Regions from separate parts of the Streptomyces sp. S4.7 genome, predicted to be linked through region 2. Evidence: predicted binding sites of a transcription regulator. Region 2 holds the regulator's gene; the other holds the start of a gene.
The links. Region 2 encodes HrcA, which represses chaperone genes, less so after heat shock. Its sites were predicted from a motif close to TTNGCACTCNGNNNNNCNGAGTGCNAA; they were not measured.

Region 1 (9,135 bases), 1.1 Mb from region 2:
CGGCCGTACTGGCGCCACTGACCTCGACCGCCGCCCTGTGGACGGCGCTTCCGGGCTTCGGCTCGGCGGCGGCACTGTACGCGACCTGCGTGCACCTGCTGCGTGTCCGTCGCGACAACGACGGCCAAGGTCCTCGGCCATGACCGAGATCACCGCGCAGGCGTGGCCCGAGCCTCCGATCGCCGGTACGGAGGCAGCAGCCGTCATCGGCGCGCTCCAACGCCGGCGGGCCACCCTGGCCCACGCGCCCTGGCGCTGACATCCGTGTCCACCGGGGCCTTGTGCCCCGGGTGCCGGGCCTGGCTTCATGAACGGCATGAGGACTGCGGCATTGCGTTGGCGGGCTCGGTACAAGAAGCCCTGGATCTACGAGGAGGGAGCCGTCGCGGTCGGCGTCCTGCCGCCGTTGACGGTCCTGTTCTCCTTCGTCGCACCGGCGGTGGCCTTCCTGCTGGGGCTCTGGACCGTCGTCGGACTCGCGATATCGGGACCGGCCTGGGTGCGTACATGGCGGTCGGTGATCGAGGTGCGGGTGGAGACACAAGGCGGGCGGCGGCTGGTGCTGCGGCAGCGGTACGGGCGTACCCGCGCCTGCCCTCTCGACGCGGTGACCGCGTTGCGCCCGCTCCAGGTCGGGCTCGTCTCACCGGCCGTCGTGGACGACGGAGACGACGACGAGTCCTGGGAGACCGACGAGATGGTGCTGCTTCTGGAGGTGGGCGGGGCGTCCCACACCACGTACCAGGCACCGCACATCACCTCGGCCCACATCGCACCGCTGATCGAGGCCCTGCGGCACGCCTGCCCCCACCTCGTCGTGGCCGGGACCGAGTACCGCAGGCGCCACGCGGGCGACGTCGAACGGGGCATGTCCCCCGGCTGAGGGCGCACCGGACCCGCGGCGGAGCCCGGTGCGCCGTACCTGTGGGCCAGGCGGGGCGGCCGGGGCTCTCGGGGCGGCCGGGCCGGGTGTGCGCCGTGGCCGTACCCGCACCGGCCGCCGTGGCGGCGAGCGCGAACGTGGCCGCCGCCGCGCCGCCGAGCACGGCGCGGCGGGTGGGGCGGGAGGAGCCGGGGGGGGGAGTCAGGGACATGGTGTCGGGCCTCCGGGGCTTCGGGGGTACCTGGGGACAGGGACAACTCCGGTGCGCTATGCGCACGTAACGCGCCGCGGCCGGGACCGAGTTCCCGGTGCGGGGGGCAAGCCGGCCCGGCTGTAGCCTCGGCGGCATGTCAGCGAATGATCGGGAGACCATGTCCGCCGAGGTGACGGGGTGGCTGTCGGAGAACTCCGTACCCCTGAGCGGCGGTCTGACCGCCGGCGCGCCCACCGCCGACCTCCAGCCGCTCAAGCGGGTCCTCGACGGCGTCCGGATCGTGGGGCTGGGCGAGTCGACCCACGGCACCCGTGAGTTCTTCCAGCTCAAGCACCGCCTGCTGGAGTACCTGGTCACCGAACTGGGCTTCACCGTCCTCGCCATGGAGGCGAGCGCGTCCGCCGGTCCGGCCGTCGACGCGTACGTACGCGACGGTGTCGGCGACCCCGAACGGGTGCTGACCGGGCTGGGGTTCTGGACCTGGCGGACCGAAGAGGTCCTGGCCGTGATCAAGTGGATCCGCGCCTACAACGACGGGCGTCCGGACGGAGAGAAGGTCCGCTTCGTCGGCATCGACCCGCAGCGGGCGGGGGATTCGCTCGCGGTGCTCGAAGCGTTCCTGACCAGCGTGGCGCCGGACCGGCTGCCCGCCCTGCACTCCGCTCTCGGTGTGCTCGCCACCGCGTATCCGGGCTCGCTCCCCGACCCCGAGCAGAAGCTGATGCACGAGGCCACGAGGCTGCTGGAGTACGTACGCGGCTACGACGATCCCGGCACCCCCGCCGGGGCCGTGGCGGTACGGCACGCCCGCAACCTGGTCAGGGCCGCCGATCTGGTGACGCGCAACGCCCAGCACCCGGACCCGGAACGGACCGTCCAGGCCGCACGCGACCGGTACATGGCGGAGGCCATCGAGGACGTCCTGGACGCGGACCCGGCCGCCAAGGTGGTGCTCTGGGGCCACAACGGCCACGTCGCGAAGGGCATCAGCTCCGGCGGCGGCGCCCGGCCGCTCGGACTGCATCTGCGCGAGCGGTACGGCGACGCGTACTACGCCTTCGGGCTCCTCTTCGGTTCGGGCTCCTTCCGTGCCCACCGCATCTGGCCGGGCCCCTGGAGCGGCGTCGGCGGGCTGACGGGCCGGTCCGCCGAGGGCAACCCCATCGGCGCGGCCCCGGCGACCACCGTGGAGGCCCAACTGGCCGCCGCCACACCGCGGGACCATCTGCTGGACCTGCGCCCCGCCGGCGCGGGGGACGCGCCGCGCGCCGTACGGGAGTGGGTCGAGGCCACGCACGGGACACGGACCTTCGGCGCGCTGGTGACGCGCTGGTTCTACCGCCGCGACATCACCCCGGTCCGGCTGTCGGACGCGTACGACGGCCTGGCCTACGTCGCCGTCTCGACGGACTCCCGCCCGATCCCGCAGCACCGGCCGCAGAGCCGGGGAACCGGTGTGGAGTAGGGCCGCAAGGCCCGTACCGTTCCCTCGCCGGCCGGGATCACCCGCACCGACAACTCCGTACACACCATCGCGGCCGACCACGGGACTGCCGCCGCCGCTCTCGTATCGGCCGTCCTCGGCCATCTCGCGTACGTCACGTACCTCGCCGTCGCCCACAGCCCGTCGGCGATCTTCGGCGCGACGACCCGAAGCTCAAGTCCCGTGCTCCGAGTCCTCTTTCCACAGGGAATGGGAGGAGGTCCTCCCTACCTACCCCACCGGGCGGCTCACCGGCCCCAACTGAGCCGCACACCAAGAGGGATGACTTTTAGTGATCGGCTTGCAACGCGGCGTGTCGACGGTCTAGCGTTCCGGATAGCGAACATAGGACGGCCCCCGCCAGGTGCTACCAACACCTGCGAGGGCCTCGCCCACAGATCGACCCACTTAGAAAGCGATCCGATGGCTGAGCCACAGCTTAGTGCTGCCGCGCGCACCGCGCACATGACTTCGCCCACCACTCACCCCTTGGCGAACCCCGGCTACGGCAAGCGTTCGACGCCCGGCCAACAGCCCGCCGCCCCCGGCGACTTCGCGCATCTGCCCGACCGCGAGGCGGCGATCGCGCTCTACCTCGACCGGCTGCCGGACGGCGCGGACATCTCGGTCAAGACGCTGGCGACAATCCTCCCGTACGGCCAGTGCGCGCTCCGCACGGCGCTCCGGTGCCTGCGCCGCACGGGCCATCTGCGTATCGGCCGGGAGCATGTACGGGGCTCCGGGAGCGCGCGGTGGGTGACGCGTACGTGGTTCTCCCGTACCCCCCGCGGCAACGCGTGGTGGGCGGCGTTCGCGGCAGGCAACGCGCCGTCACTGCGGGAAGAGCCCGCCGCGCGTCCCACTCGCTCACGCGCGTACATCCTGCTGGCGGCCCTGAGACGCGCCGCACCCGCCCTCGCGCTCTCCGCGAGGGACTGCGCGGCGCTGGAACCGCTGGCGGCGGAGTGGTTCGCGCGGGAGGCGACGGAGCAAGACCTGCTGCGCGAACTGACGTCGGGCCTGCCACCCGAGGTCCACTGCTCGGCGGCCTTCACGCGCGCCCGCCTGATCTCAAAGCTCCCGCCGGAACCGGTCCGCCTCCCGAAACCGGCGCTCCGCGTCCTCGAATGCGCGAAGTGCGGCGCACCGGCCCGCCCCGAAGCGCTCGCCTTCGGCGAATGCGCCACTTGCCGTGGCGAACCCGTCCCCGTACGCCAGGCGAACCGCGCTCCGCTGCCACCGCAAAGAGTCCGCGCATTGGCCGCCGATGCCCGCGCGGCGACGTCCCGTCCACCGGAGAGGACTCACGAATGACCGTTCAGCCCACCCGTGCCAGAAGCAGGGCACGATGTACGGGAGGAGGCGACGCCATGACCCCCAGCACCGCTGATCACGCCCAGATGTCCGTCAAGGAGTTCGAGCAGATCGCTCACCACACCCCTGAGACGGTGACGCTCGAATTCATCAATGGGAAGTTGGAGGTCAAGCACGTGCCGGACGGGGCTCACGACGAGATCATCATGTGGGTCGCCGACCAATGCATGCAGTCCAGGGCGGAACTCCGGCTGTACCGCGAGCGCGGGCTCAAGGTCGAGACGTACCGCAATGGTCGAGCCCGTCCTGATGGAGCCCTCGCGCCGCGCGGGCACTTCGCCAACCACGGCGAGTGGTCCGATCCGGGCGGCGTGCTCATGGTCACCGAAGTGACCTCGTACGACGGCGACACCCACAGCCGCGACCGCAAGGAAAAGCGCGACGGCTACGCGGCAGCCGACATCCCCGTCTACCTCCTCATCGACCGCGACTCCAACGAGCTTGTCGTCTACACGGACCCGCGAAACGGCGCATACAAGGCCCGTCGCTCGCACCCGTTCGGCGCCACCGTCACGCTCCCCGACCCCGTCGCCATCACCCTCGACACCGACGAGCTGAAGAACTACATCAGTTGAACGCCCCGAGGGCGGCACCCCCTCTCGGGGGTGCCGCCCTCGGTTCGTACAACTGCGTGCGTGCTACGCCATGAACCGCCGACCCGTCAGGATCAGAAGTCCATGTCACCGCCCGGCATGCCGCCCGGCGCGCCGCCGGCGGCGGCCTTCTCCGGCTTGTCGGCGATGACGGCCTCGGTGGTGAGGAACAGCGCGGCGATGGACGCCGCGTTCTGCAGCGCGGAGCGCGTGACCTTCGCGGGGTCGATGATGCCCTCGGCGATCATGTCCACGTACTCGCCGGTCGCGGCGTTCAGGCCGTGACCGATCTTGAGGTTGCGGACCTTCTCGACGATGACGCCACCCTCAAGACCCGCGTTGACCGCGATCTGCTTGAGCGGGGCCTCCAGCGCGAGCTTGACGGCAGCGGCGCCCGTCGCCTCGTCGCCTTCGAGCTCCAGCTTCTCGAACACCGAGGAAGCCTGGAGCAGAGCCACACCACCACCGGCGACGATGCCCTCCTCGACGGCGGCCTTGGCGTTGCGCACCGCGTCCTCGATGCGGTGCTTGCGCTCCTTGAGCTCGACCTCGGTCGCGGCGCCGGCCTTGATGACGGCCACGCCGCCGGCCAGCTTCGCGAGGCGCTCCTGGAGCTTCTCGCGGTCGTAGTCCGAGTCCGAGTTCTCGATCTCGGCGCGGATCTGGTTCACGCGACCGGCGACCTGCTCGCTGTCACCGGCACCGTCGACGATGGTGGTCTCGTCCTTGGTGATGACGACCTTGCGGGCGCGGCCCAGCAGGTCGAGACCGGCGTTCTCCAGCTTGAGGCCGACCTCCTCGGAGATGACCGTGCCGCCCGTGAGGATGGCGATGTCGTTCAGCATCGCCTTGCGGCGGTCACCGAAGCCCGGGGCCTTGACGGCGACGGACTTGAAGGTGCCCTTGATCTTGTTGACGACGAGGGTGGAGAGCGCCTCGCCCTCGACGTCCTCGGCGATGATCAGCAGTGGCTTGCCCGACTGGATGACCTTCTCCAGGAGCGGCAGAACGTCCTTGACGCTGCCGATCTTGGAGTTGACGATCAGGATGTACGGGTCGTCGAGCGACGCCTCCATACGCTCCATGTCGGTGGCGAAGTACGCCGAGATGTAGCCCTTGTCGAAGCGCATGCCCTCGGTGAGCTCGAGCTCGAGACCGAAGGTCTGCGACTCCTCGACGGTGATGACGCCTTCCTTGCCGACCTTGTCCATCGCCTCGGCGATGAGCTCGCCGATCTGGGTGTCGGCGGCGGAGATGGAGGCCGTCGAAGCGATCTGCTCCTTGGTCTCCACGTCCTTGGCCTGCTCGAGAAGCGCACCGGAGACGGCCTCGATGGCCTTCTCGATACCGCGCTTGAGGGCCATCGGGTTGGCGCCGGCGGCCACGTTGCGCAGGCCCTCGCGGACCAGGGCCTGGGCCAGGACGGTCGCGGTGGTCGTACCGTCACCGGCGACGTCGTCCGTCTTCTTGGCGACTTCCTTGACCAGCTCGGCGCCGATCTTCTCGTACGGGTCCTCGAGCTCGATCTCCTTGGCGATGGAGACACCATCGTTGGTGATCGTGGGGGCGCCCCACTTCTTCTCGAGGACGACGTTTCGGCCCTTGGGGCCAAGGGTGACCTTGACGGCGTCGGCGAGCTGGTTCATCCCGCGCTCGAGACCGCGCCGTGCCTCCTCGTCGAACGCGATGATCTTGGCCATGTGAAGTGGTCCTCCCGGACAGGGGGTGGATTGCTCCGGACCGTGTCCGCGCCCGCGACGGACGGCCTGAGAGCCCTGCGGTTCCTTGCCCCACAGGCTCTCGGGCCTCGCTGACCCGGTCCATAAGTTGTCACTCTCACCTACAGAGTGCTAACGCCAATGATTAGCACTCGACCCCCGAGAGTGCAAGCGACTCCCGAGTGACCGCGGAGCCGTGCAGGACCCGCGCACGCCTCGCGCACGCCCCCCGCGCGCACGCAAGAGGGGCCCGTATCCCCTGCCGGGATACGGGCCCCTCGTGCGTGAGTGAGTGCGTCGTTGGCCGATCGCGCCGGGATCAGACGGCGAGCTTGACCATGTCCGCCTGCGGACCCTTCTGGCCCTGCGAGATCTCGAACTCAACTCGCTGACCTTCTTCAAGGGTGCGGTAGCCGTCCATCTGGATCGCGCTGTAGTGGACGAAAACATCCGCACCACCGTCGACCGCGATGAAGCCGTAGCCCTTCTCCGCGTTGAACCACTTGACGGTGCCCTGAGCCATGCCCAACTCCCCTATTACTGGCCCCTCCGCGGGACCGCACTTCGCGCCGGAACGCGTCGACCGCGGCTGAATGTATCTGCCCAACTGCCCTCTGCAACAGGTCAATCGGACGAGAATTATGGGCATGGCCGAACACGCAAAGGGGTGAATTGCCGGGCCACCAGGGGCAAGTCGGGCCGGGCAAAGCGTAAGGAACCGCGCAAACAGCGTCCACACTTTGACCGCATCTTGTCGCGAACTCATATGCTCGTGGCACAGGCGGCAGCGGGGCTACCCCAACTGTACCGCGTTCAACCTCATGGAATTACCCCCTCCGTTTCTCTCGCGGAGGGGGCAACACCGTTCACCGTGCGTGCCGTTCAGCCGCCGGCGACCGCCGGGATGATCGAGATCCCGGCACCGTCCGGGGTGACGGTCTCCAGGCCCTGCTCGAAGCGGACGTCGTCGTCGTTCACGTACACGTTGACGAAGCGCCGGAGCTTGCCCTGGTCGTCCAGGACGCGGGCGGCGATACCCGGGTGGTTGGTCTCCAGGGACTCGATGACCTGGGAGAGGGTCGTGCCCTCGGCCGCGACCTCGGCCTTCCCGCCGGTGTACGTACGGAGGATGGTGGGGATACGGACGTTCACGCTCATCGGTTTCTGCCTTCCGGGAAGTAGCGGGTTGGTGAGGTGCTCAACGCGCCAGACCGGCCGAGCGGAACGCGTCGAGGCTCGGCGGGATCGTCGCGGTCGGCCCCGTCGTCGGCGCGACCGCGTCCAGCGTCTTGAGCCCGTCACCGGTGTTCAGCACGACCGTCGTGAGCGCCGGGTCGAGCAGACCCGCCTCGATGAGCTTGCGCGTCACGCCCACGGTCACCCCGCCCGCGGTCTCGGCGAAGATCCCCTCGGTCCGCGCGAGCAGCTTGATCGCGTCGACGACCTGCTCGTCGTTCACGTCCTCCACGGCGCCGCCCGTGCGGCGGGCGATGTCCAGGACGTAAGGGCCGTCGGCCGGGTTGCCGATCGCCAGCGACTTGGCGATGGTGTTCGGCTTCTGCGGCCGTACGACGTCGTGGCCGGCCTTGAACGCGACGGACACCGGCGAACAGCCCTCGGCCTGCGCGCCGAAGATCTTGTACGGCTTGTCCTCGACCAGGCCGAGCGCGATCAGCTCCTTGAGCCCCTTGTCGATCTTCGTCAGCTGCGAGCCCGACGCCACGGGGATGACGAGCTGGTCGGGCAGCACCCAGCCGAGCTGCTCGCAGATCTCGTACGCGAGGGTCTTCGAGCCCTCGCCGTAGTACGGGCGGAGGTTGACGTTGACGAAGCCCCAGCCCTCGCCGAGCGGGTCGCCGATGAGCTCCGAGCAGAAGCGGTTGACGTCGTCGTAGTTGCCCTCGATGCCGACGAGTTCACCGCCGTAGACGGCGGCCATGACGACCTTGCCCTGCTCCAGGTCGTGCGGGATGAACACGCAGGAGCGGAAGCCCGCGCGGGCCGCGGCGGCGCCGACGGCGCCCGCGAGATTGCCGGTGGAGGAGCAGGAGAGCGTGGTGAAGCCGAAGGCGCGCGCCGCCTCGACGGCGATGGCGACGACCCGGTCCTTGAAGGAGTGCGTCGGGTTGCCGGAGTCGTCCTTCACGTACAGGCCGCCGGTCACACCCAGCTCACGGGCGAGGTTGTCGGCCTTGACGAGCTTGGTGAAGCCGGGGTTGATGTTCGGCTTCGACGCCACGTCGGCGGGGACGGGCAGCAGCGGGGCGTAGCGCCAGATGTTGTCGGGGCCCGCGGCGATGCGCTTCTTCAGCTCCTCGGGATCGCCCGTCGGCAGGTCGTAGGCCACTTCGAGGGGGCCGAAACAGCTCTGACAGGCGAAGATCGGGCCGAGTTCGAAGCGTTCACCGCATTCGCGGCACGAGAGGGCGGCGGCGGGTCCGAGGTCCACGGTGCCGGCGTCGGATGCTGCTGATCCGGCGGCAGTGGTGGCGTCGTTGGTGTTGGAGACGGTCTGCACAGCCATGAAGGCGAGGGCCCTTTCCTCATCTTCCTCGCGACGCATCTCGCCGCGAGACGGAATTGGCACCTTCCCCACCGTGACCTCGCGGTCGGCGGGAGGGTTGCCGGGGCTTCAACGGGCCGTTCCCTCTGCCCCTCTGGATGAGCGGTATTCGATTGTCAGCCTGATGACCCCCGACGTGCGACGGTCATCCGCGTTGTTCAAGACTGTAACCGAACCCCTGGACGGTTGAAGGCCTCGTCCGATCCGCGAGATGGAGATCACGTGCTGGAAGAGGTGGAGCGCTGGCTGGCCCGGCGGTCCTGGTCCGCGGCGGACCGGCCGCCCGGTCTGCTGGCCGCGGCGAAGC
Region 2 (9,135 bases):
CCTGTTGACCCGGTTGAAACTGGCCGGTGGGCCGTTCCTCGCCCCTGAGCTTCGCCAGCTCGCGCAGCAACCGCTCCTGCTCCGGGTCGAGTTTCGACGGGGTCATGACCTCGACATGGACGATCAGGTCGCCCCGGCCGCCCCCGCGCAGATGCGTGATGCCGCGGCCGTGGAGCGGGATCGACTGGCCCGACTGGGTGCCCGGCCGGACGTCGATGTCCTCGACGCCGTCCAGTGTCTCCAGCGGACACTGGGTGCCCAGCGCCGCCGCCGTCATCGGGATGGTCACCGTGCAGTGCAGATCGTCGCCGCGACGCTGGAACACCGCGTGCGGCGATTCGTGGATCTCGACGTACAGATCGCCCGCCGGCCCGCCGCCGGGGCCGACCTCGCCCTCACCGGAGAGCTGGATGCGGGTGCCGTTGTCGACACCCGCCGGGATCTTGACCGTGAGCGTGCGGCGCGAGCGGATGCGGCCGTCGCCGGCGCACTCGGGGCAGGGGGTCGGCACGACCGTACCGAAGCCCTGGCACTGCGGACACGGCCGCGATGTCATGACCTGGCCCAGGAAGGACCGCGTGACCTGCGAGACCTCGCCGCGACCGCGGCACATGTCGCAGGTCTGCGCGGAGGTGCCGGGTGCGGCGCCCTCGCCCGAGCAGGTCGTACAGACGACCGCCGTGTCGACCTGGATGTCCTTGGTGGTGCCGAAGGCCGCCTCGTTGAGGTCGATCTCCAGCCGGATCATCGCGTCCTGGCCGCGCCGCGTCCGCGACCTCGGGCCACGCTGCTGCGACGTCCCGAAGAACGCGTCCATGATGTCGGAGAAGTTGCCGAAGCCACCGGCCCCGAATCCGCCCGCGCCGCCGCCCGCCTGCGAGAGCGGGTCGCCGCCGAGGTCGTAGACCTGCTTCTTCTGCGGGTCCGACAACACCTCGTAGGCGGCGTTGATCTCCTTGAAGCGCTCCTGCGTCTTGGGATCGGGATTGACATCCGGGTGCAGCTCGCGGGCGAGCCTGCGGAATGCCTTCTTGATCTCGTCCTGGGACGCGTCGCGGCGTACGCCGAGTACGGCGTAGTAGTCCGTGGCCACTTACGACTCCGCCAGGATCTGTCCGACGTAACGTGCCACTGCGCGTACCGCTCCCATCGTTCCGGGGTAGTCCATGCGGGTCGGTCCGACCACGCCGAGTTTGGCGACTGCCTCGTCGCCCGAACCGTAGCCGACCGCGACGACGGACGTGGAGTTGAGGCCCTCGTGGGCGTTCTCGTGCCCGATTCGTACGGTCATGCCCGAGTCCTCGGCCTCGCCGAGCAGCCTGAGGAGCACGACCTGCTCCTCAAGTGCCTCCAGCACCGGCCGGATCGTCAGGGGGAAGTCGTGCCCGAAGCGCGTCAGATTGGCGGTGCCGCCGATCATCAGCCGCTCCTCGGTCTCCTCGACCAGCGTCTCCAGCAGCGTCGCCAGGACCGTGGTCACCGTGCCCCGGTCCTCCAGGTCGAAGGACTCGGGCAGCTCCTGCACCAGCAGCGGCACGTCCGAGAACCGGCGGCCGACGACCCGGGCGTTGAGCCTGGCCCGCAGGTCCGCCAGCGACGTGTCCCCGAACGGCACCGGGCAGTCGATCATGCGCTGCTCGACCCGGCCGGTGTCGGTGATCAGGACCAGCATCAGCCGCGCGGGGGCCAGCGAGAGCAGCTCCACGTGCCGCACCGTCGAGCGCGTCAGCGAGGGGTACTGCACGACCGCGACCTGCCGGGTCAGCTGCGCGAGCAGCCGCACCGTACGGCCCACCACGTCGTCCAGATCGACGGCGCTGTCGAGAAAGTTCTGGATGGCCCTGCGCTCCGGCGCCGACAGGGGCTTGACGCCCGCCAGCCGGTCGACGAAGAGCCGGTAGCCCTTGTCCGTCGGAATACGCCCCGCACTCGTGTGGGGCTGGGCGATGAAGCCCTCGTCCTCCAGGACGGCCATGTCGTTACGGACAGTGGCCGGGGAGACACCGAGCTTGTGCCGCTCGGTCAGCGCCTTGGAGCCGACGGGCTCCTCAGTGCCGACATAGTCCTGGACGATGGCGCGCAGCACCTCAAGCCTGCGTTCGCTCAGCATCGCGCACACCTCCAGCTCTGGTTCCTCGGATCCGGCTTGGCACTCGGTGCGTTGGAGTGCCAGCATTCCCCGGGCCAGTGTACGGCCGTGAGGTACGCCCCTAGCAAGGCCGACCGGTCACGCTACCGCGCGCGGCACCGCCGTCCCCACCGATAGCGTCGTCGTATGAACGTCCGTTGGGAAGAGCACGGCTGGGAAGGCATCGCACCGGGAGTCGGCAGACGCAGGCTCCCTGGCTGGGATGCGACGGTCGGGCTGGTCGTGGGTGAGGACGCCGTACTCCTGTACGACACGGGCTCGACGCTCCGTGAGGGCGCCGAGATCCGCGCCCAGGCGCAGGCGCTGTGCGGTCGGCGCGTGACGCACATCGCGCTCAGCCATCCCCACTTCGACCATGTCCTGGGGACCGCGGCCTTCTCCGGTGCGCGGGTGTACGGCGCGGTCGGCCTGGCGGAGCTGCTCCCGCGCGACCGCGAGAGCCTGCGCGCCTCCGCCGTACGGCACGGGGTGGACGTCGCCGACGCCGCGGAGGCCGTGGACGTACTGGTCGCGCCGCAGCACGCGGTGTCCGGCGAGTCGACGCTCGATCTCGGCGGGCGGCAGGTACTTCTCGCCAATATCGGACCGGGGCACTCCGGCCACGATCTCGCGCTGCTCGTCCCCGGCGAACGCGAGGTCGTCTTCTGCGGTGACCTGGTCGAGGAGTCGGGCGAACCACAGGCCGGCGACGACGCGGTCCCGGCACGCTGGCCGGCCGCGCTGGACCGGCTGCTGGCGCTGGGCGGCGACGACGCGCTGTACGTTCCCGGCCACGGTGCCGCCGTCGACGCGGCGTTCGTGCGGGCGCAGCGCGACGAACTGGCGGCGCGTTTCGGCACGGCGTGACCGGTCGGCCGCGAGTTCCCGCACGGGGTGGCGCGGGGCCCCGATATCGTCGGCGGATGCGCAGTTACAGCCCCGATCTGACCCCGCCCTGGAAGCGTTCGAATCCGGTGCCCGAGGTGCCCGCCGAACCGGATCTGGTGGTCGAGGAGGTGTCGACGGGCTTCTGCGGCGCGGTGATCCGCTGCGAGAAGACCGCCGAGGGGCCGACGGTCACCCTGGAGGACCGCTTCGGCAAACACCGGGTGTTCCCGCTGGTGGAGCGCGGATTCATGCTCGAAGGCCGGGTCGTCACGCTGGTCCGCCCCACCGCCGGCGGCCCCGCCCGCCCCACCCGCACGGCCTCCGGCTCGGTCGCCGTCCCGGGGGCGCGCGCCCGGGTGGCCCGTGCGGGACGCATCTACGTCGAGGGGCGGCACGACGCGGAGCTGGTCGAGCGGGTCTGGGGCGACGACCTGCGGATCGAGGGCGTGGTGGTGGAGTACCTGGAGGGCATCGACGATCTCCCGGCGATCGTCGCGGAGTTCGGCCCGGCGGCGGACGCGCGCCTCGGTGTGCTGGTCGACCACCTGGTGCCCGGCTCGAAGGAGTCCCGCCTCGCGGAGCAGGTCACGGGGGACGACGTCCTGATCGTGGGCCACCCGTACATCGACGTCTGGCAGGCGGTGAAGCCGTCGTCGGTCGGCATCCCGGCGTGGCCGACGATCCCTCGGGGCCAGGACTGGAAGACGGGGGTGTGCCGCGAGCTGGGCTGGCCGGAAAACACCGGTGCGGCGTGGCAGCGGATCCTGGCCTCGGTGCGGTCGTACAGGGACCTGGAGCCGGCGTTGCTGGGGCGGGTGGAGGAACTGATCGACTTCGTCACGGAGCCGGGTGTGGGCTGACCGGGTCCGCGCGGTGCGGGCCGTTCTGGCCTCAATCGCCGGCCGGGCTCGGTTGGTGCGGGCCGGTGGCCGGGTGCCGCTCCGGGGTCATGCCCGGACGGCGTGATTTACGGCGCGCGCAAGGCTCGTTGGTCTCAGGGGAACCGGCATTCTCACGCGCCGTAAATCACGCCGTCCGGACATACCCCTCCGGAGACCCCGCCCCCCGACCGGGACCGACAACCGCAACCAAGACCCCGGACACCGCGCCCCGGAAGGGCCCCGCCCCCCGACCGCCACCGACAACCGCAACCATCAAGCCCGGCCGGCGACTGAGGACGAACCCGGCCCGCAGGGGCAACCTCAGTCCACCAGCCCCCGCACCACCGCATCCGCCAGCAACCGCCCCCGCAGCGTCAGCACCGCCCGCCCCTCCCCGTACGGGCCCGCCTCCAGCAGACCCTCGGACCGTGCCCGCCCCGCCGCCGCCAGACCGGCCGGCCGCAGCAGTGACAGCTCCACGCCGTCCGACAGCCGCAGTTCCAGCAGGATCCGCTCGACGCGCCGGTCCTCCGCCGTGAGGACCTCCCGGCCCGCCCCCGGAGACCGCCCCTCCGCCAGCGCCGCCGCGTACGCGCCGGGGTGCTTCACGTTCCACCACCGGACCCCGCCGACGTGGCTGTGGGCGCCCGGTCCCGCGCCCCACCAGTCCGCGCCGCGCCAGTACAGCTCGTTGTGCAGACAGCGCCCGGCGTCGGTGGTGGCCCAGTTGGACACCTCGTACCAGGAGAACCCGGCGGCCCCCAGTGTCTCGTCCGCGATCAGATAGCGGTCGGCGTGCTCGTCGTCGTCGGTCATGGGAACCTCGCCGCGCCGGATGCGCCGGGCCAGCCCCGTGCCCTCCTCGACGATCAGCGCGTACGCCGAGATGTGGTCGGGCCCGGCGCCCACCGCCGCCGCGAGCGAGGCGCGCCAGTCGTCGTCGCTCTCGCCGGGTGTGCCGTAGATCAGGTCGAGGTTCACATGGTCGAACCCGGCCGCGCGGGCCTCCGCCACGCACGCCTCGGGCCGCCCGGGGGTGTGCGTGCGGTCGAGCACCTTCAGGACGTGCTGCCGGGCGCTCTGCATGCCGAAGGAGACGCGGTTGAAGCCGCCTTCGCGCAGCTCCGCGAGGTACGCCGGGTCGACGGACTCCGGGTTCGCCTCGGTGGTGACCTCGGCGTCGTCGGCGAGCCCGAACTCCTCGCGTACGGCGCCCAGCATCCGCACGAGGTCGGACGCGGCCAGCAGCGTGGGCGTACCGCCGCCGACGAAGACCGTACGGACGGGCCTGGGGTCGTCGCCGAGGACCTTCCGGGCGAGCCGGACCTCGTCGGTCAGGGTGTCGGCGTAGTTGTCGCGCGAGGCCAGCACGCCGCCCGAGCCGCGCAGCTCGGTCGCCGTGTAGGTGTTGAAGTCGCAGTAGCCGCAGCGGGTGGCGCAGTACGGCACGTGGAGATAGAACCCGAGCGGCCGGTCGGCCGCGCCCTGAAGGGCGTGCGGGGGCAGCGCGCCGGAATCGGGCATGGGGTCACCGTCGGGCAGGGCGGAAGGCATGCCCCCAGTGTCCCGCACCTCGCGGGTGCGCCGGCGCGCCCTACACCGCGCGCAGCACCAGCATCGCCAGGTCGTCCGAGGGCGGGCTCGGGTCGAAGTCGTGCACGGCGCGTCTGATCCGCTCGGCGACACCCTGCGCGCTCAGTCCCGCGCAGCCCGCCAGGATCGCGGCGAGGCCGTCGTCGTCGTCCAGGAGCAGCCGCCCGGAGCGGCGCTCGGTGACGCCGTCGGTGACGCACAGGAGCGTGTCCCCCGACGCCAGGTCGAAGCTGAGGCTCTCGTAGGCGACGTGCTCGTCGACCCCGAGGAGCAGTTGCGGCTCGGCGGCGACCCGTACCGTCCCGTCGGGGCGCAGCAGCAGCGGCAGCGGGTGGCCGGCGCTCGCGAGTGTGCAGCGGGCGCCGCCGCCGGTGCCGGGGAGCGGCTCCAGCTGGCCGTAGAGCAGGGAGAGGAAGCGGGACTGGCCGCCGTCGGCGAGCCCGCCGCCCCGGCCGTCGTCGAGGCTCTTGATGTCGCGGATGTCACCGAGCGGGCCCAGGTCGCTGAGGCCGGGGAGACCGCTCTCGCCGCCGGAGAGGTCCTGGCCGCCGGCGACGGCGACCATCAGCGCGGCGGCCTCGGCGGCCTCCATCGCGTCGTCCAGCAGGAGCCGGTTGAGCCGGTCGAGGACTTCGCCGACGCCGTACCCCTCGCGGGCGAGGAGCCGCAGCCAGGGTCGGGCCAGTCCGGTGACGACGGCGGCCTCCGGGCCGCTGCCCTGGACGTCGCCGAGCATGAAGCACCAGCGACCGCCGGGCGGCGCGGGGAAGACGTCGTAGAAGTCGCCGCCGACCACTCCGTCGTCGGCGGGCTCGTACACGAGGTGGCTCTCGACGCCCGGGATCCGGGCGACCTGGCTGGGCAGCAGACCGCGCTGCAGGATCCGGCTGATGGTGGCCTGCCGGGTGTAGCGGCGGGCGGCGCCGATCGCGAGGCCGACCCGGCGGGCGAAGTCCTCGATGAGCGCGATCACTTCGTCGGGCATCCGGGCGAGCCGCCGCCGTCCGAGGACCAGGGTGCCGAGGTGGCGGTCGCCCGCGACGAGCCGGCAGGAGACCGCGGCGCCGTCGTGCGCGCCGGTCTGGCCCGAGCCGGGCCAGGGGACGGGTACAGGAACGTTCCGCCCAGGGCCCGAGCCCGTCGTGTCCTGGGTGTCGAGCAGCCGGGGCGGCTCCTTCTCCAGGAGGGCGCGCAGTATCTCGATGCGGGACTCGTCGGCGTGCCAGACGCGGGCCAGTCGCGGTGCTGCGCCCGCCCTGCCGTGGCCCTCGCCCTCGCCGTCGAGCCAGATCGCGCACCAGTCGGCGAGGCGGGGCACCAGCAGCTGACCGGCGAGGGCTGCGACCAGGTCCTCGTCGAGCTGTCCGGCCAGCAGGTCGGAGGCCTCGGCGAGGAAGGAGAGGGCGCCCCGGCTGATCCAGTCCGGGTCCTCGCGCGCCGTTCCGCGGGGTGCGGGGGCGAGGATCTCGGCGGCGCGCAGACCGCGCCGGAGGGCGGGTTCGCCGACGGCTCCGTTGACTCCCGCGGCTCCGTCGGCGCCACTGCCCGCCGGTTCCTCGGCGGTCGGCCCGTCGAGCGGGAGGCGGGCCCAGACGGTCTTGAGGCCGGTGCGGTAGGTGATGCCCCAGCGCTCCGTGAGGGCGGCGATGAGCTGGAGGCCCCGGCCGTAGTCGGGGGAGCCGCCGCCCGCCGGGCCGTGCGCGTCGCTGCGCACCGAGCGGGCGGGGTGGTGGTCGGACACCTCGATGACGAGCGCGGCGGGCTCCCGCTCGGCCGTACTCTCCTCGCCGGACCCGGCGCCCGGCCCGGACGCGTCCTCGGGTCTCTCGTCGTACAGCTCCCGCGGTGCTTCGAGGCGGCAGAGCAGTTCCACGTTGGTGCCCGCGTGCACGACCGCGTTGGTGACCAGTTCGTCGACGATCAGCACCGCGTCGTCGGCCAGCCCGTCGGTGCTGTGCCCGCCCGGCGGGCACGCCTCGTCGCCCTGGCACAGGGCGCAGGTGGCGAGCAGCCCGAGGCTGGTCCACTCGGCGAGCGCCGCGCGCACGAAACGGCGCGCGGCGGACGGGGCGAGCGGGTTCCCCGGCAGGCTGGTGCGTGCCGTGCGTCGCTCGTCGTTCCGGAACGCCCGGTTCCGAGCCGGATTCGATGCTTCCGGATCGTCCGCGTTCCAACAGTCCCCTATAGGCCCCACGTGCGGCTCCTGGTCGTTTCTTGCATTGCGCCGCTTACCACCCGGACAGAGTGACAGACTGAGCGTGCCCATAAGCGTCGAGTCATCGAAAACGGGCGAAGAAGTGAACGAAGAACGGAGCCCGGACGCACTTCCCGGCCGCCGCACCCCCAGCTCACACCCACCCGGATTCCCCGCACCCGGCCATCACGCACTCGGACGCCACCCACGATGAGCAACCCGATACCCACCGGACCGCCCGCCGACACACCGGTCACCGACCGCGCGGGCATCCTCCTCGTCGACGACATGGAGGAGAACCTCCTCGCCCTGGAAGCGGTGCTGGCATCGCTCAACGTGCCGCTGGTACGGGCCCGTTCGGGCGAGGAGGCGATACGGGCCCTGCGCCGCGAGCGGTTCGCCCTGGTCCTGCTGGACGTTCGGATGCCGGGCATGGACGGCTTCGACACCGCCGCCGGCATCAAGCGCCTCGATCAGGCCAAGGACGTCCCGATCATCTTCCTGACCGGGAGCGACCTCGACAGCGGCTTCACGTTCCGCGGCTACGCGAGGGGGGCCGCCGACTTCATCCCGAAGCCGTTCGATCCCTGGGTGCTGCGCGCCAAGGCGACCGTCTTCCTCGAACTGCACCGCAAGAACCGCCAGTTGGAGGCCCTGCTCGCGCGCGATCACGTACAGCTCGCGGAGATGGCCCACCGGCTCTCCGCGATCGGGTCCCTGCTCGGTGAACCCGGCGGCGACATCGCTGCGGACGGTGACGGCGACGGTGGTGACGCGAACACCCTGCGCGGGCCCGGCGAGTTGGCGGCGCTGCGCGGTCATGTGGCGGGACTGGACAACATACTGCGGGAATTACGACGCGGACGGAGCCCTCAGCCGTAGTCCCCGGCCGCCAACCCCGCCCGCGTACTCATGTACGACGCGTAGACGCCTCTACGCCTCCCGCGCTCCGGCGTACATCTCGTCCAGCAGGTACTTGTACTCGCGCTCCACGACGGGCCGCTTGAGCTTCAGGCTCGGCGTCAGCTCGCCGTGCTCGATGTCCAGGTCGCGCGGCAGCAGCCGGAACTTCCTGATCGTCTGCCAGCGCTGGAGCCCCTCGTTGAGCTGCGTCACATAGCCGTCGACGAGCTCCTGGGTCCGCGGTGAGGCGACGACGTCGGCGTACGACGCGCCCTCCATACCGTTCTCGGCCGCCCAGCCGAGCAGGGCGGCTTCGTCCAGCGAGATGAGCGCGGTGCAGAAGTTGCGGTCGGCGCCGTGCACCAGGATGTTCGAGACGTACGGACACACCGCCTTGAACTGGCCCTCGACCTCGGCCGGCGCGATGTACTTGCCGCCGGAGGTCTTGATCAGGTCCTTCTTGCGGTCGGTGATCCGCAGATAGCCGTCGACCGACAGCTCGCCGATGTCGCCGGTGTGGAACCAGCCGTCGGATTCGAGGACTTCGG

Region 1: a site for HrcA is predicted at 6,375-6,401, ahead of groL (chaperonin GroEL). Genes of this name have one in related genera too.

What each region holds. Positions count from the first base shown of each region.
Region 1 is NZ_CP048397.1:3,311,225-3,320,359, forward strand. Features, by position in the region: gene SSPS47_RS14450 (hypothetical protein) at 1-143, shown strand, start outside; gene SSPS47_RS14455 (hypothetical protein) at 317-883, shown strand; gene SSPS47_RS14460 (erythromycin esterase family protein) at 1,231-2,562, shown strand; gene SSPS47_RS14465 (hypothetical protein) at 3,070-3,894, shown strand; gene SSPS47_RS14470 (Uma2 family endonuclease) at 3,951-4,529, shown strand; gene groL (chaperonin GroEL) at 4,622-6,247, opposite strand; gene SSPS47_RS14480 (cold-shock protein) at 6,585-6,788, opposite strand; gene SSPS47_RS14485 (ubiquitin-like small modifier protein 1) at 7,148-7,423, opposite strand; gene thrC (threonine synthase) at 7,464-8,789, opposite strand; SAM riboswitch class I at 8,806-8,933, opposite strand; gene SSPS47_RS14495 (glucosyl-3-phosphoglycerate synthase) at 9,051-9,135, shown strand, end outside.
Region 2 is NZ_CP048397.1:2,188,520-2,197,654, forward strand. Features, by position in the region: gene dnaJ (molecular chaperone DnaJ) at 1-1,093, opposite strand, end outside; gene hrcA (heat-inducible transcriptional repressor HrcA) at 1,094-2,110, opposite strand; gene SSPS47_RS09685 (MBL fold metallo-hydrolase) at 2,276-2,995, shown strand; gene SSPS47_RS09690 (DUF3097 domain-containing protein) at 3,052-3,876, shown strand; gene hemW (radical SAM family heme chaperone HemW) at 4,219-5,451, opposite strand; gene SSPS47_RS09700 (SpoIIE family protein phosphatase) at 5,492-7,579, opposite strand; gene SSPS47_RS09705 (response regulator) at 7,895-8,566, shown strand; gene SSPS47_RS09710 (long-chain fatty acid--CoA ligase) at 8,618-9,135, opposite strand, start outside.